Regions from separate parts of the Alteromonas sp. ABM1_013 genome, predicted to be linked through region 2. Evidence: predicted binding sites of a transcription regulator. Region 2 holds the regulator's gene; each other region holds the start of a gene.

Region 1 (5,737 bases), on a different contig from region 2:
CCATTCCCCATACCAATATCGTGGCAAGTAATAAGTCAGTTATTGCTAATAATTTGTCGGTATTCGTTAAAGAGAAATTCTTTCACCCCGAGGCGATAGAAAAACTGATTCGAGACAGCGACCCTGCGAAGGGCGCTGGAAGATGGTTGTCACAAGACAGAAACGCTACTCGTTTAAGTCGCTTTCTATGCGATGCTTTTGCAGGCGTTCTGCGCGTGCTTGATGATAAACCCGTAAAAGCGTTTATTGCTAAAACAGCGCAGAAGGGCATTAAACAACTTGATCTTAGGCAATTGATGGCAACCTCGTTGAGCGCTGTTACGAAGGAGCGCCAGCACCAAGTTGTGCTTGATAGGGTGTTAGGGAAGTTAGCCACGCTGCTTGCAGAGCCAGAAACCCAAATATATATAGCAGACACGTTAGTGGTATGGCTAAAAACCGAATACAGTCGTATTGAAAAGCTATTGCCGTCTAGCTGGCTAAGCGAGCAGGGGGCTCTCATCGCTGTTAAAGCGGTTTCGAGTATCTTAGAAGATATATACGAAGATGAGCACCATCCTATTCGCCATGCGTTTGACGAGCAAGTAAATGAATTCCTCTACGAATTGCAACACAGCCCGTTAATGGAGAAAAAGGTAAACAGCTATCGCGAAAAAATCATCAATGACCCAGCATTAAATACCTATGTTCAGCAATCATGGGCCAAATTCCATCAATGGCTTTTAACGTCGCTTGAAGAACAAAATGGCAAAGCAGAAACTAAAGTTTCGGGTCTTCTAAAAGATTTGGGCTCAACGTTAACGCAAGACAGTGAGTTGGCAAAAGCGTTTAATAAGCATATTGGTGAAGCTGCTAAATATATGGCGCCAGAGTTGGCTGAGTTTCTGACGCGCCACATTCGCGACACCATCAATAGTTGGAATGAACGTGAGATGGCGGAGCAGGTAGAACTAAATATTGGTCGCGACCTACAAAAAGTGCGTATTAACGGCACTATTGTCGGTGGTCTAATAGGTGCAGTATTGTTTGGAGTCGAGGCGTTGTTAGGGCTATGAACGCAGCCCTTTGTAACACTACTGGCACTGTATGGAGGAGGGCGCTACTGTAATAGCCATTCAAATTCGAGGTAATGGTATTGGCTTAAACACTATATGCATGCATGAAAAGACTGCGATAAAACCTACTTAGCTGTTAGGTGAAATACCAAATTATCAGCGTCTACTTTGCCTTTCAAACCACCTTCAAGCACAGAGCGCTCTAACCTTTGGATGTTGTATTCCGCTGAATAAAGAGCGTCAACGGTTTTTTCGTTTACGCTAAATGGAGGGCCGGCCATTTCATTCTGGTCATACTCGAATGAAATAATTAGCTGAGGGGCGCTTTGAGTAATAGCAATTAGGTGTGCAGCGTATTGCTCGCGAAGGGGGCTAGGCAGTGCAACCAAGGCTGCTCTATCGTAAACGCCCGAAACATTACCTATGTCACTTGATGTGAGTTTAAAAATATCGCCCACGTATACGGTTAAGCCGCCTTTGGTGTAAACCTTGCCCTTTGAAGTGGTAGTAACGTTAGGCTCGGCACCAAGCTCTTCAAATAGCTGTATAATAGCCACTTCACTCAGTTCAGCACCTACCACCTCACAACCTTGGGAAAGTAGCCAGCCGATGTCACGGGTCTTTCCGCATAGTGGAACAAATATGCGTTTGAAAGCAATGTTCGAGTTTTCGTCGCCAAGCAGACAAGACGCATACTTAACGAGAAGTGCATTCCCTTCAGGTTCGTGAAATCCGATTTCGTTTTTTTGCCATTTACTGTGCCAAAAACTGTGTTCCATGAAGACCTCAATTAACTAAGTGATGTAACTCGAAAAACAGGCGTTGTTACTTAGGGTACTAGAAACTAAAAAGGTAGCGTGAAAACGCTACCTTTTTAAATATAATTAGTTATCAAGTGGTGTGTTGAAGTCTTCAGATAACTCGAAGTCGCCTTCAACCGTGGTGACTTTGTCATCTACAAAATTTATTATCATTTGCTTCTGAAAATCTTTTCCGCGCTTTTCCATACCGCGTTTCATATCGTAAACGTAGTACCAAGTGTCATCATCGAACGAGTCTTGAACAACAGGGTTGCCTAATACATAAATAACTTGTTCTTTTGTCATTCCAACGCGCAGCTTTTCAACGTCTCTTTGATCAAGGAAGTTTCCCTGAGGAACGTCGATACGATATATCCAGTTCGAACAAGCGGTTGATGTAAATGTGATACCAAGAATTACTAATAGGTGTTGCAACTTCATGCGTTAATTTGTCCAGTATTGCCTTTGTTAGTGCCAACGAATTTCGCAGAAGCAAATTCCGAGGCTGTTTTATTGCAAGCGCGAAGGCATGCTACATTGACAACTATGACCAATCAACTGCATTTTAGTTCGATGCTGCGCTTTTTAGCAGTTCTTTTGCGTTTGCTAAGGCCGATTTGGTTACTTTGTCACCGGCTAGCAATCTCGCTAACTCATCAATACGGTCTTGCTTAGTAAGCGGTAGCATTTGAGTTTCTGTGCTTTCCCCATCAGTGAGCTTAGTTACGAACAGCTGGTTATGCGCCTGCGCAGCCACTTGTGGTAAATGCGTTACACACATTACTTGAGACTGCTTGCCCAGTTTGCGCAACAGACCGCCAACGATAGATGCAGTTGGCCCGCTAATACCTGTATCGACCTCATCGAAAATCATGGTAGGCGTTGCGTGATTGTCACTTGCAATTACCTGAATAGCCAGCCCTATACGTGATAACTCACCACCTGACACCACTTTTTCTAACTTGTCTGCATCCTGGCCCGGGTTGGTAGACACTTTGAAATCGACAGTATCAAGACCTGTGCTAACAGGTTTCTTAAGTTCATCGTACTGAATTTGAATATCGACTTTTGCATGAGGCATATTCATTTGTCGAATTTGAGCCTCAATGTCTTTACTTAACTTACCGGCAGCACGTTGTCTGCTTTCAGACAACCCTTTGGTCGCAGTTAGGTATGTTGCTCGCGCTTCTTCTACTTCGCCTTCAAGTGTTCCCAGTAGCGTTTCTTGTTCAGATAGTGAATTGAATTCGGCAGCCAATTCTTGATGGAATTGAAAAAGCCCCTCTGGCATAACACTGTGTTTGCGCGCAAGCTCCATCGCTTTTGCATAGCGCGCTTCAACTTGCTGTAGACGAAGCGGGTCAATTTCTAACTGATCACAGTAGCTACGCAGCTCTCCCGCAGCTTCTTCTACTTGAATTGCCGCGTCGTTTAGTAATGCTATCATAGGCGTTAGGCTTGCATCATGGGCTTCTAATTCGCCTAAGCGCTCAATGCTGCTTTGAATCACTGATAAAGCGTTACCTTCATCATTTTCATATAAGTTGTACACGCTAGTCTGCGCTTGTTCTAAAAGGCTTTGACCATTGCTTAAGCGTTTGTGCTCTATTTCCAACTCTTCGAACTCGCCCTCTTCAATAGCAAATTCATCGAGCTCCTGCACCTGATAGGTTAACAGCTGAATTCTATCTTCTCGTTGCTTTGCCTGCTCTTGAAGTGCTTTTAGTGTTCGTTGCTTATCACGCCAGATTGAGTGAGTTTCTGTAACTTGCGCTAACAATTCACCATGCTTAGCGTAACCGTCAACTAGGTCTCTTTGATGATCTTCTTTCAACAGCTGCAGATGTGTGTTTTGACCGTGAATGGCTAACAAATACTGGCCTAAGCCTTTTAACTGCTGAAGCGAAGCGGGAATACCATTGATAAACGCTTTAGAACGACCTTCTTTAGAAATAACTCTGCGAATAAAGCAGCTGTTTTCATCCTCGTCTGAGGTAAGCTCATGTTCATCGAGAAAAGCTTTAGCTAACGCGTTATTGCTCAAAGAAAAGTGTGCGATGATTTCAGCTTTCGTACTTCCTTTACGCACAGCGTTTGCGTCGGCACGTTCGCCTAAGCACAAGCTTAACGCATCAATAGCAATTGATTTACCTGCGCCGGTTTCACCGGTTATTGCAGTAAGCCCGTTTTCCAGTTGAACCGATAATTGTTTTACAACAGCAAAATTAGAAATAGAAAGATGCGCTAACATAACCACACTCGAATAAGTTGAACATGATGATATATACAGTAACTGATAATATATACAGTATTTTGGCTGTGTAAAGTTAAGTCGTGAAAAAATTACGCTAAAATTAAGAAGGAAGCTAATAAAGGTAGAGAAATCAATGTTATAAGTTCTGATGGTTATGTGAGGTTATGAGTAACCTGCAGAAACGAAATTAATGAGAGTGCGTTTTTTTACAGAAATCTATACAGTACTAATCTAAGTGAAATTCGACAGCAAAAAGCCTATCTATGAAGAAAGCTAGCGAGCCAATACGTTGACTGCTGTAACGGTTTTTTAAAACTAAACAACAAAAAGGAGAGCCTAAGCTCTCCTTTAGAATTCCAACTTTAATTGAACTATAAATAGCCAGATAACTATATAATATTCAATAAAAAAGCTTACTGCTGCAACTCACCGCTTCCAGATTCAATGTGTGCGCGTACGAACCACTGAAACTGTTCTAGGTCTGCCAGCTGACCAGTGATCATATCTTCTGATACTGGGTCAATTTCACCAAGAAGCTCTAGCGCCTTTCTATGGTCGCCATTTACACCATCATATACAGCATCTAGTGCTTTAAGGTGGTCAAGTACTAGACCTTTTCCTAGTTCGTAATCGTTCCAGCTGCGACCTTCAACAATGGCTTTTGGTGTGCCTTTTGGTACGCCGCCTAACGTTGCAATACGTTCGGCAATGGTGTCTGTCATTTCGCGTACTGCATCTACCTGAGGGTCTAGCATTTCATGTACGCCAATAAAATTTGGTCCTACCACATTCCAGTGAATGTGCTTTAAGGTTAACTGTAAATCTAATAGTGCAACCAATCGCTGATCCAATACCTTAATTGTTTTGGCAGCAGCATCGTTATCCATTCCAGGGGCTGTAAATTTGATATTGGTGTTACTCATGATATCTCCTATTGAATGTAAATAAATCAGCACGATGTAAAACATCATAAGGGGCAAAATCTCACTTGCCCTGTGCCAACAACTTACCTAGACAGTTGCAACGGGTATGCCGAAATCTGAGAGTTTTATAAGTACACGTTTTTAATAGAGAAATAGGGGAAGATTAAAAAATCTTTATTTTTCAAGCCTGTAGCAATTAAGAAAATGCTACAGGCTAATGTAATAAATGCACATTAGAAAAGATAAATAGGGAATGAGGCTAGTAAAGCTTGCTGCCCCAACCTAACTTCTTGCGAAGTACGTTGAAATAGCTGTAACCCTTGGGGTGAACAAGATGAAGCTTGTCTACGCTCTTGTTAATGCGAATTTCATCGCCGGGCAGTACGGGTAGAACAATGTGGCTATCGCAACTTACTTGCAACGAGTCACTGTTTACCTTTGATACTTTCATTGATACCTGACTGTCTGCATCAACAACAATAGGGCGACTGCTCAGAGTGTGAGGAAACATAGGCACCAGCGTTAGTGCATCAAGCTTTGGCATAATGATAGGACCGCCGGCGGATAGGGAGTATGCAGTCGAGCCTGTAGGTGTGGCGACAATCAAACCGTCGCTACGCTGACTGAATACGAATTGCTCATCGATATAAATTTCAAATTCCATCATATGAGCAACTTTACCGTGATGCAGCACCACTTCGTTTA
Region 2 (5,737 bases):
TAGCAATGCAACATTAGAAGTATTTAAATTGCTATAAGCTTTGATAATTACTACTTTTATAAGGGTTAATGAATGTGAGCATGTAGTAGTGGATGAACAAAACCGGTTAAAGACGATTGATGACTTTTTGCTCAGTGATGAGGTGCCGTTAGATCTTGACGACCTTATGGTTGTGTTAGCAGGGGCATATAAGGTGCCCATCGCGCTAATAGGAATTGTTGGTGAATTTGAAGAAACATTCAAAGCGCGATATGGAACTACACTTTCTAAAGTGAGCCGTGAGCATGCCTTTTGCAGTCGTGTTGTAGAAGAGCGCAAACAAGTTGTTGTTAACAATGCCCACGAGGACCCCAAGTTTAAAGATAATCCATTAGTCACGGGCGAGCCGCACATCTGCTTTTATGCAGGAACTCCCATTGAAATTAATGATGAGATTATTGGTGCTGTCTGTCTTATCGATACTGTTCCTCGAGAAATTGATGCCAAATATCTTGAAGTGCTGAATAGAATTGGTGCGCTTGTTAGCCAGCATATTTCTCTTTCTAAAGAGCATGAAGCACTCAAGCGTGAGCATGGGCTAATAGAAAAGTCCCCTATTGTTCTGGCTACGTGGCGAAATACTACGTCGCTCAAACTGGTTCATATCTCAAATAATAGTGAGCGCGTTTTGGGCATATCGTCCCAAGATTTACTGAGCGGTGCAGTTGAGCTTGGCGATGTTTTAACGCAGGACGCTGAGGGCGACTTTACGTTTGCCATGCAGGCGCATATGGAGGGCGTGGAAACGCATACTTGTCGTCTTCAAATAGCCACGCCCACACGTACCATTTGGGTAAGTATGATCTCTACGGCGAGTTTCCGTGAAGACGGTATGTTGTCTTCAGTTCAGGCGTTCTTATTTGACACCAGCGACCAAAAATATGTGGAAGACAAGCTCAACAAAACAAACCAGCGCATGCGGCTGTTATTGGAAGCCTCTGAATTGGGCACATGGGATTGGAATTTGGCCGCTGACGTAAACCAAGTAAACAAGCGTTGGTGTGATATCGTCGGTATGGAATATGAGTACTATGATACCAGCTCTCGCTTTTTCAGGCAGTTAATTCACCCTGCGGACTATGTAAAAGTAGAAAAACAATTAAACGAGCACATCATTGGTAAAAGTAAGGTTTTCAATACCACGTTTCGCATGAAACATACTAACGGCGCGTGGGTTTGGGTTGAAACCTATGGAAAAACCGTCGAATCTGACGTTACGGGTAAGGCTATTCGCGTTGCTGGTATTCATCGCGACATTACGCAGAGAATGGAAAGTGAGCTTCATGAGAAAAAGAAAACCCAACTACTTCAATTTATAAATAAAACCCGTGCCTCTTATCTTCAGAACAACGATTTAACCATGGCCTGCCAAACGGTATTACCCGAGCTTATTGATATCTCGGATAGTCAGTTCGCTTTCATTGGGCAAATGAAAGGTGAAGGCGATGCATCGAAGCTGTTTATTCATGCTATTTCTGAAATAGTCTGGGACAGCAGCAGCTTTACGCAATACAACGAGTACAAAAAGCGAAACTTGTATTTCAGTAGTTTCGATAACCTTTTCGGTACCACAATTTTAACCGGTGAGGTAACGATTAGTAATGCCTCAGGAAGTCATCCAAACTCAAAAGGGGTGCCCCAAGGGCACCCCCGCATTAGTCGATTTTTAGGGCTACCGATTAAGATCAAAGATAGAGTGGTGGGCATGATTGGTTTAGCCAATAAATTCGAGCCCTACACCTTCGATGATGCTGAGTTTTTGCAACCTCTATTAGATGCATTAGCCGGTCTTTTCTATGCGGTTGAACTGGAAGAATCACGCGCGATAGCTGAAGAGAAGTTGCGTAAGCTGGCCATGACTGACTCGCTAACTGGGCTGTACAATCGACGAGCTTTTGTTGATAAATGCCATCAGCTCTCTGCACAAAGCAATAGAGTGAGCGTAGCGGTAATCGATATAGACCACTTTAAAAAGGTTAACGATACTTATGGACATGATGCAGGAGACCAAGCTCTAATTTCAGTAGCCCACCTCATCGAAGAATATTATGTGGAGCCCGATATTGTTTCACGTCTTGGTGGAGAAGAGTTTGCGATAGTAGCAATTTCAGACAACAAAAGAGACGAAGAAAGGCGATTTAACAAACTTCGAGAGGCTGTTGAAAAAACAGAAGTTAAATACAAGAAAGACACGATATTCGTGACAATAAGTATTGGTGCTGTCTTTGCTGAGGATAGCTTGAATCTTGACTTTAGTGTGTTACTTTCCAAAGCTGATAAACTGCTATATACGGCGAAAAAGAATGGCCGAAATCAAGTTATTTTAGAGTAATGAAAACTTAAGGCTGCGCGAGGTTTCACGTATTTGACAGCCTTAAGCCCCCTAGTTTTTATATACTAGGTGCTAGCCCCATGCAGCTTGCTCCATAGTTTCAAGACTTTGCGCTTGTTATTTGCTTTTAGGTGTATATACTTACAGGAACTGTATGAACAGACAGGTCTTTTATGCGCCCACTCACAGCTCGACAAACTGAAGTTTTAGAACTTATTAAAACAACCATGCAAGAAACGGGAATGCCGCCTACGCGCGCGGAAATAGCTCGTCAACTTGGTTTTCGTTCTGCCAACGCAGCAGAAGAACATTTGAAGGCATTGGCGCGTAAGGGCGTAATTGAAATTTTGCCTGGTACCTCGCGTGGTATTAAGTTAAATATCCCCCTCGAGGATACTGCACCAGAAGAAGAAGGCTTGCCTCTAATAGGGCGCGTGGCGGCTGGTGAGCCAATTTTGGCGCAAGAGCATGTAGAATCCCACTACAAGGTCGACCCTGCTTTGTTTCAGCCTCAGGCAGACTTTTTACTTCGTGTAAACGGCATGAGCATGAAGGACATCGGTATCTTGGATGGCGATCTTCTTGCTGTGCATCGCACAACTGATGTCCACAACGGTCAGGTAGTGGTCGCGCGGGTGGATGAAGACGTTACGGTGAAGCGTTTAGAGAAACGCGGTCGTGAAGTTTTACTTCATGCTGAAAACGAAGAGTTTTCGCCAATTAAGGTAGACCTTGCCAGCGAGCCTTTTGCTATTGAAGGTATTGCCGTAGGTGTTATTAGAAACGCCGACTGGATGTAAGGTTTTAGCATCTTCAATCAAAAGCGGCGTATTAGCCGCTTTTTTTATGCCTTTTAGTACCATATTTTAGTTAATTTTCTTAGGTTAGCGTTTGTTAGTATGTCTCAAAACTACGAAATCTGGCATCACCATTGTGCGAAAGATATGCGCTATTTGGCCCGAGAATGAATTGGCTAATACACATTTATTATTTGAAAGTTTGTTTGAAAAATAGGACGAGCGATGTGTTAATTGTTGATTTTATGACCAAATGAAGCTTCATCCTCATCAACACCCCGTTCAAAATGCGCGTTTGATTTTTTAAGCGCCGCGAGCACGCCCAATATCCTCTCCAACAAAATTGTAACGTAAGCCTGCCACAAGAAATGGTTAAAAATTAGCCTCTTCATTAAATTTTTAATAGAAAAGACTAGACGACACGGCATTATTGCGCAATTCTTATACAGAGATTAACAAAATAATAACAATGACTCTAAATTTGTTTTACAAGTTGAGGTGATGGGTCAATCGTTCGCAAACCATTTGGTAGGGCAGCGCGCAAAATAATCAGCGTTTTTGGTCTTGCTATTACGGAGGTGCTGAGTGAAACAACTAACGACCGTTTTTGCAAAGTGGTGTTCAATAATACCATTTTTGCTTTTCTCCCCTTTGCTTCTTGCACAAGAAGTTAGTGAAGAAGCCTCTTCGCTTAATTTGAGACGCGGTGCTACCGACATCAGTGGGCAGGTCTATGATCTGCATATGTTGATGTTCTTCATTTGTGTAGGTATCGCGGTTGTAGTTTTTGGCGTGATGTTCGCCTCAATGTATCTGCATAGAAAGTCTCGTGGCGCCAAGCCCGCTAACTTTCATGAGAACGTGAAGGTTGAAATAGCGTGGACCGTTGTACCTTTTCTTATTCTCATCTTTATGGCTGTGCCTGCGGCAAACACGCTTATTGCGATGGAAGACACGTCTGAGCCTGACATGACTGTGCTAGTAACAGGCTCACAGTGGAAGTGGCACTACAAGTACATGGACAGCGACGTAGAATTTTACTCACTGCTTGCTACTCAGCGTGAGCAAATAGAGAACAAATTTCAAAAAACCGACAATTATCTGCTTGAAGTTGACCGTCCGTTAGTTATTCCAACTGGGAAAAAAGTACGTTTTCTTATTACCTCTGACGACGTTATCCATTCGTGGTGGGTCCCGGATTTTGCTGTGAAAAAAGATGCCAACCCGGGCTTTATTAACGAGTCTTGGGCCAAAGTGAATGAGCCTGGTATTTATCGCGGACAGTGCGCAGAGCTTTGTGGAAAAGACCACGGCTATATGCCGGTTGTGGTGATTGCTAAAGAGCCAGCTGAATTTGATAAATGGATGGGTGAACAAGAAGAAATTGTTCGCAAAGCAAAAGAAGAAGAGCAGCGTCTACTTTCTATGAATATGTCTATGGATGAATTGATGAAAGAAGGCGAGCGCGTTTACAACGCTACGTGTGCAGCGTGCCACATGCCAAATGGTGAGGGTTTACCAGGTGTATTCCCAGCACTTAAAGGCAGCAAGATGGCGTTAGAGGATCAGCAAGGTCACATCGACATTGTACTTCATGGTAAGGCGGGTACAGCCATGCAAGCGTTTAGCAAAATGCTGAGCCTTAAAGAAATTGCTGCGGTAGTCACTTACGAGCGCAATGCGTGGGGCAATAACACGGGCGATATGGTGCAGGCCAAAGACGTCAATGCAGTGGCAAACGGAAACTAGGAGCAGACAAATGAGCAAAGCAACTGAAGTTATTTCGCCAGATACCTCTGCGCCTCACAGTGGTCAAGTAAATGGCGATCATCTACATGATGACCATGAACATCACGACCATATTCCTAAAGGAATAACGCGCTGGCTGTTTACCACTAACCACAAAGACATAGGCACACTGTATCTGTGGTTTGCCTTCATCATGTTTTTGGTTGGCGGCGCAATGGCCATGGTTATTCGCGCTGAATTGTTTCAGCCCGGCCTACAAATTGTAGAACCAAATTTCTTCAATCAAATGACCACTGTGCACGGGCTTATCATGGTGTTTGGTGCTGTAATGCCTGCCTTTACAGGGCTCGCAAACTGGCTCATCCCCATGATGATCGGCGCCCCAGATATGGCATTGCCGCGCATGAATAACTGGAGCTTTTGGATTTTACCTGGCGCTTTTTTAATTCTGCTTAGCTCGCTATTTATGGAAGGTGGCGGCCCTGCCTTCGGTTGGACTTTTTATGCGCCGCTCTCAACAACCTACAGTGGCGATTCGACAGCATTGTTTGTGTTCTCTGTTCACATTATGGGTATCTCATCCATTATGGGTGCGATTAACGTGATAGTGACCATCTTTAATATGCGTGCGCCAGGCATGACTTGGATGAAAATGCCGCTATTTGTATGGACGTGGCTTATTACAGCGTTCTTGCTGATTGCGGTAATGCCAGTGCTTGCTGGCGCGGTGACCATGGTATTGACAGACAAGTTTTTCGGAACCAGCTTCTTTGATGCTGCAGGTGGTGGCGACCCGGTGATGTTCCAGCATATTTTCTGG
Region 3 (5,737 bases), on a different contig from region 2:
CCGCTTGTTGAGAAACACGAGCGCTTTCCTGAAGGCGTAAACGTTGGCTTCATGCAGATAATTAACGAGTCACACATTAAGCTTCGTGTATTTGAGCGTGGTTCGGGTGAAACCTTGGCCTGCGGCAGCGGTGCATGTGCAGCAGTTGCAATTGGTCAAATACAGGGTAAATTAAGTAAAGACGTACGGGTAGACTTGCCCGGAGGCAGCTTACGTATACGCTGGCCTGGCCCAGATAACGTGTTAAAAATGACAGGGCCTGCCGAACACGTATATGACGGACATATAAATTTATGAGCGAAGTATCAGGGCAATCTAACGCCACGCAATTAATTGAGCCATTTAACGACACAACGGAATTGTCGAGTGCTGATGTGCGCGCGTTCTTATTACAAAACCCTGAGTTCTTTGCAGAGCATGCCGACCTTCTTGAAAAAATTAAGCTTCCCCATGAACACAAAGGCAGTGTTTCACTTGTCGAAATTCAAAGTGAACAGCTTAGACAAAAAGTCAGGCAGCTAAATTTTAAGCTGAATCAGCTGGTTACCATCGCTAAGCAAAACGAAAAAATATATCGCGTTTATACCGATTTAAACGTACAGCTACTACGCTGTGAAAGCGTAGCTGAAGTACAGTTTACCTTAGAAGATGTACTACAAGAGCGTTTGCAGTTGTCTTCTGCGGTGATAAAAAGCTTTAAAGGCCCTCACGCTATTCCTGAACTACAACAACGCCTGTTTACGGAAAAGCGCTTTAAAAATACCAACTTCTTCTTTGGTCGTTTGTCACAGCACGAACGTCAACTTCTTTTCGGCGAAAGCCCTGCAGAGTCCGTAGCGTTAATGCTACTTGGTGACAACCGTGAATTAGGTATTTTGGGCATTAGCAGCAGCGACGCTAGCCACTTTACGCCAGATATGGATACCCTCTTGCTTCAACAGCTTCAGCAAGTGCTAAATATTATCTTGCCTGAAATGATGGGATATTAGGTGTAGTGTCTAAAGACGCCTTAATCAGCGAACCTTGCCAACAATGGCTCGATAAATTTCTACTTCATTTGCAGGTAGAGCGCGGTTTATCCCTACACACCATCAAAAATTATCAGCGCCAGCTAACCGAAGTGGCAAAGCTACTTGGGCTTTACGAATGGTCTGGGCTCACGCCAAGCGATATTAAGCGTGTTATGGCTGATGCTAAAATGTCTGGGCATAGCCCCCGAAGTATCGCACTTAGACTATCGGCACTAAGAACATTCTGCCAATATCTTATTGACCACCAGCAGCTATTCAGCAACCCTGTTGAAGGCATCCAAGCCCCGAAACAAGGAAAGCCGTTACCTAAGCAGCTTAGCGTGGATGAGATGCAGCAACTGCTTAATGCCTCGCCTCGAAGCAGTGACGATGATGAAGGCATGCAGTTAAGAGATGTTGCCATGTTTGAGCTGCTTTATGGTTGCGGCCTGCGCTTAAGCGAACTTACCGGGCTTAATTTAGCCGACTGTTTAAAAGACGGTACGGTGAAGGTCATGGGTAAAGGGAGTAAGCAACGTATACTGCCATTGGGGCGGCACGCGCAAAAAGCGCTAAGCGCATGGTTAAAAGTACGCCCTGCTTACGCTTCACCTTACGAAAGTGCAGTATTTGTCAGTAAGCGTAAAACCCGAATATCGAACAGGCAGGTCGCAAACCGTTTAGATAAAATGGCGCAAGAACAGTCCTTATCGCAAAAAGTAAGCCCCCACAAACTGCGCCATTCTTTTGCTACTCACGTATTAGAATCAAGTGGCGATTTGCGTGCGGTTCAAGAGCTGTTAGGTCACGCTAACTTGTCGACAACACAAGTTTATACTCACCTAGACTTCCAGCATCTCGCCAATGTATATGATGCCTCTCATCCGCGGGCGCACAAAAAATAAAGCTAACCTAAGGTTTACCATGCAGTTTTTTAGGTCTATTAACAAAGTCCAGGCAATGACCTTCGACCTTGACGACACCCTTTACAATAACGAACCTATTATTCGACGGGCCGAAGAAGCGCTTCAAGCGCATATTGCGAAGCACCACAAGTCGGCCGCCGCGCTGTCGGCTAACGACTGGCTAGCACTTAAGCAAGCTGCCATAAAAAAAGATCTGCGCTTAGCCTCTGATATGGGGCAGCTTAGGCGTGTAGTACTTACCGCCGCACTATCGAATACTGCTCCCGAAGAGTTAAAAACAGACCTGACCAACTGTGGTGAACTTAGTGATGCAGTAGAGGCCTGCTTTAACTGTTTTTACGATGCAAGAAGTAACTTTGAATTGGCTAACGATGTGCACGAAACGTTAAAGGCAGTAAGTAGTCAATTACCGCTTATCGGCATTACTAATGGTAATGTAAACGCAGAAAAAATAGGGATTGATGGTTATTTTGAAACCATTCTTCACGCCAGCACATCGCGCCCTATGAAACCGGCCCGAGACATGTTTGATGAAGCCGTAGCACATTTACACATTGCACCGAAACACATTCTTCATGTAGGCGACAATATTATCAAGGATGTACAAGGAGCAATTAACGCTGGCTATCAAGCAGCATGGTTTGCCTGTAACAGACCCATGACGCTAGCGAACGAACCTGTAAGCGTATTGCCTCACGTAGCACTAGACAACCTCAACGACTTAACCCACTTCCTGTGAATAATGGGGTCAGAGTCAGGACTCTGACCCCACAGCTTTAGTTATCTTCTAGGACGTTTTGGCGCATGGATTCACAGGGGCTTTGACAAACCGGTCTCCCAACTACCTTGGCAGGAACGCCCACTACAGTAACGTGAGCTGGAACACTGTTAAGTACAACGCTACCTGCGCCGACTTTCGAACCTTCGCCGATTTCGATATTTCCTAGAATTTTGGCACCTGCGCCAATTAACACGCCTTGGCGAATTTTGGGGTGACGATCGCCCGACTCATTACCCGTACCGCCTAACGTAACGCTCTGCAAAATAGACACGTTATCTTCTACTACCGCAGTCTCACCCACCACAATACCAGTTGCGTGATCGAACATAACGCCCTTACCAATTTTCGCTGCTGGGTGAATGTCTACACCAAAGCTTGATGAATTACGGCTTTGCAAAAATAAGGCTAACTGGTGGCGCCCGTGAAGCCAAAGATAGTGCGCCATTCGGTGCACCTGCACGGCGTGAAAACCTTTAAAGTGCAGTAAAGGAGTAAGGTAATCGTTCACTGCGGCATCCCGCGCATTAATCGCCATTATATCAGCAATGGCAGCCTCGCTAATACCTGGCTCTAACAAGTAGGCTTCGTCGAACACCTCACGTATAGCAAGCGCAGGCATCACGTCATCTGCCATTTTGTTTGACAAAATGAAGCTTAGCGACGACTCAAAATTATGATGCGCAAGAACACTGGCATGCACATAGCTAGATAGCAAAGGTTCGTTTTCAGCAACAATTTGCGCTTCTTGTTTGAGCGTCGACCAGAAATCGATGGGCGTAGAGAGTGCGGTCATGAGCATATCCCGTTAATGTGCTGTTTGTGAGCCAATGTACGTCGTTAAAAAATTGGGGCCGTGTGCTTTTTCAGCTTGCCTAAAATGGCTTAACTTTTTGACTAACTCTCGCCTTGTATGAAAGTGCAGAGGTTGCCAAAGAAAAAGAGCTGAAAGTTTACCCGAGTTTGGCGTGATGCAATACCGATGTGATACCTGCCAAGCGCATAATTCGATCAATTTATCGTATTAATTCGTTATAGCTAATAACTGTATCTTCCAGTTGTGCACTTTTGGGTCTGCCTTTGGCAGCATTAAGCACTGTAACAATTTAATTAGAACGGTTAAAACACCTATTTATTTCATTAAAAGACCCGTATAACTGCACATCTTAAATACGCAAATAACCGCGCTTTTACTTAACGAAAACGCTAAAAAACTGGACTGTATAAATTAACAGTCAGATGGCATAATAGCCCGCTGCTGAATGTATAACACTATCAACTAACAGGTACCACACTATGGATGTATCTCGACTGCTAGACGAGCTTAACGACAAACAGCGTGAAGCAGTAGCAGCCCCATTATCAAATGCCCTAGTATTAGCTGGCGCAGGTAGTGGTAAAACCCGTGTATTAGTGCATCGCATTGCGTGGTTGATGGAAGTCGAAAACATCGCACCTTTTTCTATTCTCGCGGTTACCTTTACCAATAAAGCAGCAAAAGAAATGCGCGGCCGTATTGAGTCGTTGATGGGTCGCAGCCTACACAATATGTGGATTGGTACCTTCCACGGGCTTGCACATCGCCTATTACGCGCACACCACGCTGAAGCTAACTTGCCTGAAAACTTTCAGATTATCGATTCTGACGATCAGTACCGGTTGATTCGCCGCATTCTGAAAGCCATGAATTTGGACGAAAAACATTGGGCCCCGCGTCAAATTCAGTGGTACATAAACGGCAATAAAGACGAAGGCCTGCGTCCTCAGCATATCGAGACACATGGCGATCATATCCAAAAGACCATGCGTGAAGTCTACGCTGCATATCAAGACGCCTGCGACCGTTCAGGCTTAGTTGATTTTGCCGAGCTATTGCTACGTGCTCATGAGCTATGGGCAAAGAACCCTGAAGTGTTGGCTCACTATCAGCGCCGTTTCCGTGCTGTGTTAGTTGACGAGTTCCAAGATACCAACAATATTCAATATGCATGGCTTCGTATGCTGTGTAGCGGCGACAATAACAACATTATGATTGTTGGCGACGACGATCAGTCTATTTACGGCTGGCGCGGTGCAAACGTAGACAATATTCAGCATTTTCTAAAAGACTTTAATGAGCCTACCACTATTCGCCTTGAGCAGAACTACCGTTCTACCGGGAACATTCTGAAAGCAGCGAATACGGTTATCGACAATAATACAGGCCGTTTAGGAAAAGAGCTGTGGACAGAAGATGCTCAGGGCGAGCTTATCTCTGTCTATGCCGGTTTTAACGAACTCGACGAAGCCCGCTTCATTGTTTCAAAAATTAAAGACTGGCTAAATCAAGGCAACGCCCTTAGCGACACCGCTATTCTTTACAGAAACAACGCTCAGTCTCGTGTATTGGAAGAAGCTTTATTACACGAAGGGTTGGCCTATCGCATTTACGGTGGCTTGCGCTTCTTCGAACGCCAAGAAATTAAAGATGCCCTTGGCTATATGCGCATGGTAAGCCACCCCCACGATGATGCTGCTTTTGAACGTGTGGTAAACACCCCAAGTCGCGGTATTGGTGAGAAAACCCTATCTCAAGTACGCGACACTGCACGTATGCATAACTGTTCTATGTGGCAAGCCAGCCAGCTACTTATAAACGAAGGTGGCTTTAAAGGCCGCGCGTTAAACGCTATGCAAAGCTTTGTATTACTCATTACAGAGCTTGAACAAGCCACATTAGACGAGCCGCTTGACCAGCAGGCCGATAAAGCGATTCGTCAATCTGGTCTGTACGCCATGTACCAAGCAGAGCGCGGTGAAAAAGCTCAGGCTCGACTAGAAAACTTAGAAGAACTCGTCAGTGCATGTAAAACTTTTATCGTGCCTGAAGAAGCGGAAGAAATGTCGCCTCTGGCCGCGTTTTTGGCCCACGCTTCCCTTGAAGCCGGGGAAACCCAAGCAGATAAAGACCAAGACGCTGTGCAGATGATGACTATCCACACTGCAAAAGGCCTCGAATTTCCATTGGTGTTCTTAGCGGGCGT
Region 4 (5,737 bases), on a different contig from region 2:
CGCGTCATAGCCAAGAAAAGAAGCCGTGGTCACAAGCTCTGCAGGAGAGGAGGCTCCGCAAAGAAAGCTATAGTTACTTTGGCAAAAGAGTTCGCTGTATTTCATGGTTTCGCCTTTCCCTCTTCTTTAACCGCATGTGGCTAACAAAAAAGGCCCTGTACCCACCAGCGGCTCTCTTCATCTTTAAATACTAAAAGCCTTACACATTGCTCAGTCTGGGCGATGAAATAATCTCGCTTTGTTGGGCTGTCATGCCACCACTCGCGGTGTAATCGCACAGGGCCAAAGCAAATCTGGGTCGTCTGAATAAGCGGCTTAGGTGTATCAAAGGTAAAGGTGGGCGTAATGTCACTGCTATAAGCATAATTACCGGTGCCGTCACCGGCGCTCGACTCTGTCACCGTCATATATTCAAACTGATGGCTGTCGGCAGCGCGAGGTTGAAACGTACTGTTATCGCCTAGCTTGGCGTTTAAGCGGCCAATCAATTGCTTCTGTGCGATATCGTTAAATCTGTCGCTAAAAAAATCGCCATTCTGCGTATCCATTTCTTCAAACTGCTGACAGGTAAGCGCAATCGCTGTGGCAGGCTCAGGTAACTCCAAGCTTTCAGTTTTAAGGCTAAACAGTGGTAGCCAACTATGCACCGAAGACTGAGGCATTGCAGAGCGAATATTAATATCCAATACAGGAGCTTCTCTGAAATGAATATGCACGCTTATGCTTGATGTATATAAGTTCCTGGCCCGTAAATAGTGAGACAAATGCTCAAACTGCTGTGTGACAAAAGGTGTTAGGTGCTGCGTGTTTTCAATATCAAAAGGCAATAAAGTAAAGTTATCAAAATGCTCTAAAGGCCTAAATAGCGTAACGCGGGGAAAAGTTTCTCCTCTGAGCGCAGTAAGATACATAATGGTGTTATTGTCGAAGCGCCGCCCCAACTCTTGTACCGGCATGGCCAACAGTTGCTGTACACGGGTAACACCTACCCTTGCCAAGGCCTCAATGACTTTAGATGACAAAGCAGTAATAGAAAGCGGGCATGTACTTAGCGCTTTTTTTATATCATCTGTCGCATGCATATAGGTGTTATGTTTATGAAGGGCTAATACCTTTGCGGCCTCAATCGTCCATGCACTAGCAAAATGATAGCGAATATTTGCCTCTGCGAGTGCTTGAGTTAGGGTTTTCCACAGCGGCTTATGCCCGCCATAGTAATGGATTAGGTTATCTAGCCTTACTGCCAGACCATTTACGCCATTCGAATGAATGTGGCTGTCTAGTACGATGTCAGAAGCAAGAGGATACAGCCTATGGGCTAGCTGCGTCAGCATATGCTTTTCGGCTTCTTCACTGAAAGGCAGAATATGCACGTAGGGGCACAGCGCCGCGGCTTGGGCAAGTCCATGACCAATTTCAATGCCTTCTTTTTTCGCAATATCATTACACTGCGTAATTTTGTTGGTTTTACTGCAATACACAGCAATAGGTGTATTTGACGGTAATGAAGAAGAACTTCCGTTAGATTCGTCTCTAGACCCTTGCCTGGGCGCACGCTTAGTTTTAGCCGCTTTTATGTGGCTGTCTAAAGTAAGTTGATAGCAGTAAATATAAGCCCACAACATTATTAGCTCACAGAGTGTAGCGCCTTGTCGGAAAGCGTGTTGTGTGCCATGGCCCATTTAATGGCCTGATTGTCAGGGGTCCACTGATGAGAAATAACAATGTTATCTTTGGGCCACCCATGACGCTGCTTGCGTATGCTCACTGCCAAAGCATGGGGGTTACCTTTTAATGCAATATCTAAAGTAATGGGTAATGCACTGTCGCTTTGATTCGAAAGGGTGGCTTGTGAATCGCTCCCAATGTCGGCTTTTTGGGAGCCTAACTGTAAGGCCTGCTGTTGCGGTGGAGTATACAGCAAGCACAGCGCATCGTTATGCGTTGCTGCTACCTGTAGGCGCCGTGCTTCTTTTGGGTTTACAGCATTACTCCACAGCACCACGCAATGGCAAGCCGTACTTTTTAAGCACTGTTCTGCTGCCCATAATGATTCTTGTTCTGCACTTGTTTTTACTACCAGCACTTGCTGCGCTTTAAGCCCCAGATTTTCTAACCACGGCGACTGTAGTAGCCCAGGAGGGTTAATAAATACCACCAGTTTATGCGTGCGATGCTGGCAAATAACCTGTTTAAAGAGCGAAAGCTCTCCCACGCCGGTTAGTGAGGCAATACGTACAAGCCCCGTAGAGGCAACGCCACCGTTAAGCGCTTTATCCAGACGCGGAAAACCCAGCGAAAGCTTTGCTTCACTTTGCTTCTTATCTCTGGCCCGCCAAATATGCGGATGGTTGTTAAGCACGGATAACGATTTGTTCATGGCACTCAAAATAAACTGTATTTTTATACAGTATTATAGTGCAGCAATAACCCTTTTCAAGACAAAAGGTTTTTGACTTGTTGTTTTAAGCGCTAACTTACTGATTAGTTTGGAAAGGTAAAAAGATTAAACTTTTAAAAGAGTAGTGATATAGACGAGGGCCGCCAATCCTAACAACACAGTAAAGCGGGCGACCCTAACGCGTAATTAGCACTTTATCGACGCTAACATGGGGATAAGAGTAAGAGGCTACTCTTGTGATGAAGGTTCTTTTTGTGATTTTGCTGCAGTACCGCTTACGGTTGCTGTAACGGTTTGGCAAAAAGCAATAAAACCATCAGCGGTATTTTTTGACCACACCATACGCACGTTGCTAGGAAGTGCTTTCACCACCTCACGAATTTCCTCAAGCGTCACTTCTTCATTCTGCAATGCTTTATTTAAAGACTCTTCAAGAGACATGCCTTTTTCACAACAAGCCATAATAATGGTTGAAAAGTTGCGCATAAGCGGGTGCAGCGCATTATATTGAGTTTGGTCGATAAGGCGGCTTTTATAGGCACTTTCAATACGCGCGGTAAGGTTTTTTTCCAACGCATCTGTAACAAGAACAAGATTGCGATAAGCATACGTAACCTTGTTACTAGTCTGCTTATTCGAGTGGCGCAACAGCGCCAGCTCTTTCTGTAAGTTCTGCGCTCGCAGCACAAAGTAAATTAAAAACAGGATAAGTAATCCAATAACACCAAATGCAACGATCATGTTTATTGTGCCTTTTGTTCTTCTATAAACGTGTTGATATTTTGTTCCAATATGAAAAGTGGAACTGAGCCATTTTCTAACACCGCGCGGTGGAATTTGCGCACGTCAAAACGCTCACCTAAAGCAGTCTCTGCTTTTTCGCGAAGGCTTTTTATTTTGATTTCACCAATTTTGTATGACAGCGCTTGCGCTGGCCAAGAGATATAGCGGTCTATTTCCGTATTAACGTTGTGTTCTGAAAGCGCGGTGTTTTCCATCATATAGTCCACCGCTTGTTGACGGCTCCAGCCCATCGTGTGCATACCGGTATCCACAACCAAACGACACGCACGCCACATTTCGTAGCTTAAACGACCAAAGTTGTCGTATGGCGTTTCGTAAATACCTGCTTCAATACCTAAAAACTCAGAGTACAGTCCCCAGCCTTCACCAAACGCTGAAATATAGGTGTTACGGCGTACCATAGGTAAGTCTTCAAGCTCTGCTGCCAGCGATATTTGAAGGTGATGGCCTGGCACCGCTTCGTGTAATGTCAAAGCAGGCAGTGCATACAAAGGGCGCTTATCAAGGGCATAAGTATTTACCCAGTAATATCCTGGCTGATCATCGCGGCTAGGGTGGATGTAACGACCCGTTGTATACTTAGGCGCGATAGCGTCTGGTACAGGCGCTACACCGTAGGGCGTTCTTGGCAAATACTCAAAGAGCGAAGGAAGCTTTGCGTCCATTTTCTTTGCAATAAACGACGCCTCTTTTAGCAAATCTTCAGCGCTGGTGGCATAGAATTGCGGGTCTTCGCGTAAAAACCTAATGAAGTCGTTAATGTCGCCATCAAAGCCAAGCTCATCTACAATTTGCTGCATTTGCGCGCGAATGCGTTTTACTTCAGACAAACCCAAATCATGGATTTCCTGAGGGGTCATATCCGTGGTGGTGTAATGCTTGGCTCTATTAGCGTAATACGCCACACCGTCAGGCCAATTGTTTGCGGCAATATCTTCACGGGCATTAGGAATGTATTCCTCTACCATAAAGTCGTAAAACATTTGATACGCAGGCAGCACACTGTTGTTTATTGCTGCTTTGCCTTTCTTTGCAAGCGCTGCCTTTTGCTCGGCAGTAAAGTACTCAGGAAAACGAGCAAACGGAGAATAAAAACCACTGTCCACTGCATTTTCAACAATGTAAGACGCCACCGAATCTTCAAACCCTTTCAGCACGACTTTAGGCTGCGTGTAGCCTTCTTTTAGCGCCTGCTTCATGTAAGTAATTTGCTGGTTAAAATAAGGCTTAAGTGCGTTTAAGCGGCTAATGTATGCTTGATAGTCTTCTACGCGCTTAAAGGTTGATAAATTGGGAAGCGAGGCCATGGCACCATGAAAGCCATATTCTGAATTGATGGGCACTAAGTGCGCGCGATAGGTATACTCATCCACATAGTTGGCTAAACGGTATTGCTGCATTAGCAAAGCAATAAAAGCGTCAGTAGAGATATTGTCTTTTTTGTACTGATTTAAGGCTTTTTGAAACGCACGCCATTGTTCATTTTGTGCTTTAAGTGCTTCGGGCGAAATATCAGGTAGCACATGGGCCAAGGAACTATCGCCTTGGCGAGAGGCTAAAAGCGGGGAAACCGAAAGCTCATACTGCCAAATGTCATCAAGTAGTTGGTATAAGCTTTCATCATCAAGGCTTTTTGCAGGTGAACTAACGCTGCAAATAAATAGTAATGCTGCTAACAGATAGCGATACATAAGGGTCTCCGGTAACCTTCACCGGTTTGACGCCGGTGGCTACTCTTTCGTTGGTGTATATATTGGGCTAGGGAAAGCAGTTACTTTATCAGATTTATTTTCTAATTTAGTAATTTTGGCGGTTCCTTTTTTATTTACGGCGTCAATGCGTAAAACGTTGTGCATAGGAATATAAGTTTTTGTTACTTCTGAAAATTCAGCTTTTAACCTTTCATGACTAGGGTCAACAACAACGCTCGTATGGGTATCCCACACAAAGTCACCTATCTCGATGAAGCCAAACAAAGCGCCCTGAGTAAGGGCTCTAACGTAAAGTTCGTAACGTTCTCCATTGCTGATGAATTGAACGCGGTAAAGAATATCGTCTTTCGACATGGATGCTGCTCTTCACTAAAAAATATAAATACTCCCGGAATCTGCTCCGGCGTTTGACTAACAATTTTACCTTGCTCCTAAAATGCGAGCAACGGTAGGAAACACATGGTAAACGTAAGCAGTTTAATGGTATTTCGCCTATTAACTGCGTTACCATGACGCACACTTAGTTATACGGTGAAATTACAATGATAAAAAAACTACTAATAGGTAGTGCAATGACAGCAATGACCTTTGCTGCTACTGCTCACAACCACGCATCGACAGACAATGCTTTTAACCCTGATACACAGCGAATTAAATCACACCTGTTTTTCTTAGCAGATGACTTACTTGAAGGTCGTGATACTGGCTCTCGCGGTCATGAAATTGCGGCGCTTTATATTGCTACCGAATTTGCCAAATATGGTTTGAAGCCGGCAGGTACAGACGGTTACGTACAAAACGTATCGTTTCGTAAAGCTAA

The links. Region 2 encodes LexA, which represses DNA repair genes until DNA is damaged. Its sites were predicted from a motif close to TACTGTATNNNNATACAGTA; they were not measured.
Region 1: a site for LexA is predicted at 4,147-4,166, ahead of recN (DNA repair protein RecN). Genes of this name have one in related genera too.
Region 3: a site for LexA is predicted at 3,932-3,951, ahead of uvrD (DNA helicase II). Genes of this name have one in related genera too.
Region 4: a site for LexA is predicted at 2,394-2,413, ahead of ACXAGK_RS17220 (recombinase RecA). Genes of this name have one in related genera too.

What each region holds. Positions count from the first base shown of each region.
Region 1 is NZ_JBSWXH010000003.1:31,123-36,859, forward strand. It holds gene ACXAGK_RS08575 (DUF445 domain-containing protein) at 1-1,055, shown strand, start outside; gene tmpT (thiopurine S-methyltransferase) at 1,181-1,834, opposite strand; gene ACXAGK_RS08585 (outer membrane protein assembly factor BamE) at 1,940-2,296, opposite strand; gene recN (DNA repair protein RecN) at 2,421-4,106, opposite strand; gene dps (DNA starvation/stationary phase protection protein Dps) at 4,523-5,032, opposite strand; gene nadK (NAD(+) kinase) at 5,292-5,737, opposite strand, start outside.
Region 2 is NZ_JBSWXH010000004.1:503,158-508,894, reverse strand. It holds gene ACXAGK_RS14160 (sensor domain-containing diguanylate cyclase) at 89-2,371, shown strand; gene lexA (transcriptional repressor LexA) at 2,545-3,171, shown strand; gene coxB (cytochrome c oxidase subunit II) at 3,754-4,917, shown strand; gene ctaD (cytochrome c oxidase subunit I) at 4,928-5,737, shown strand, end outside.
Region 3 is NZ_JBSWXH010000006.1:179,801-185,537, reverse strand. It holds gene dapF (diaminopimelate epimerase) at 1-297, shown strand, start outside; gene ACXAGK_RS18005 (DUF484 family protein) at 294-989, shown strand; gene xerC (tyrosine recombinase XerC) at 995-1,915, shown strand; gene ACXAGK_RS17995 (HAD-IA family hydrolase) at 1,935-2,675, shown strand; gene cysE (serine O-acetyltransferase) at 2,713-3,510, opposite strand; gene uvrD (DNA helicase II) at 4,011-5,737, shown strand, end outside.
Region 4 is NZ_JBSWXH010000006.1:5,013-10,749, forward strand. It holds gene ACXAGK_RS17210 (error-prone DNA polymerase) at 1-105, opposite strand, end outside; gene ACXAGK_RS17215 (Y-family DNA polymerase) at 141-1,682, opposite strand; gene ACXAGK_RS17220 (recombinase RecA) at 1,628-2,380, opposite strand; gene ACXAGK_RS17225 (hypothetical protein) at 2,630-3,142, opposite strand; gene ACXAGK_RS17230 (DUF885 domain-containing protein) at 3,145-4,896, opposite strand; gene ACXAGK_RS17235 (DUF1820 family protein) at 4,936-5,271, opposite strand; gene ACXAGK_RS17240 (M28 family metallopeptidase) at 5,460-5,737, shown strand, end outside.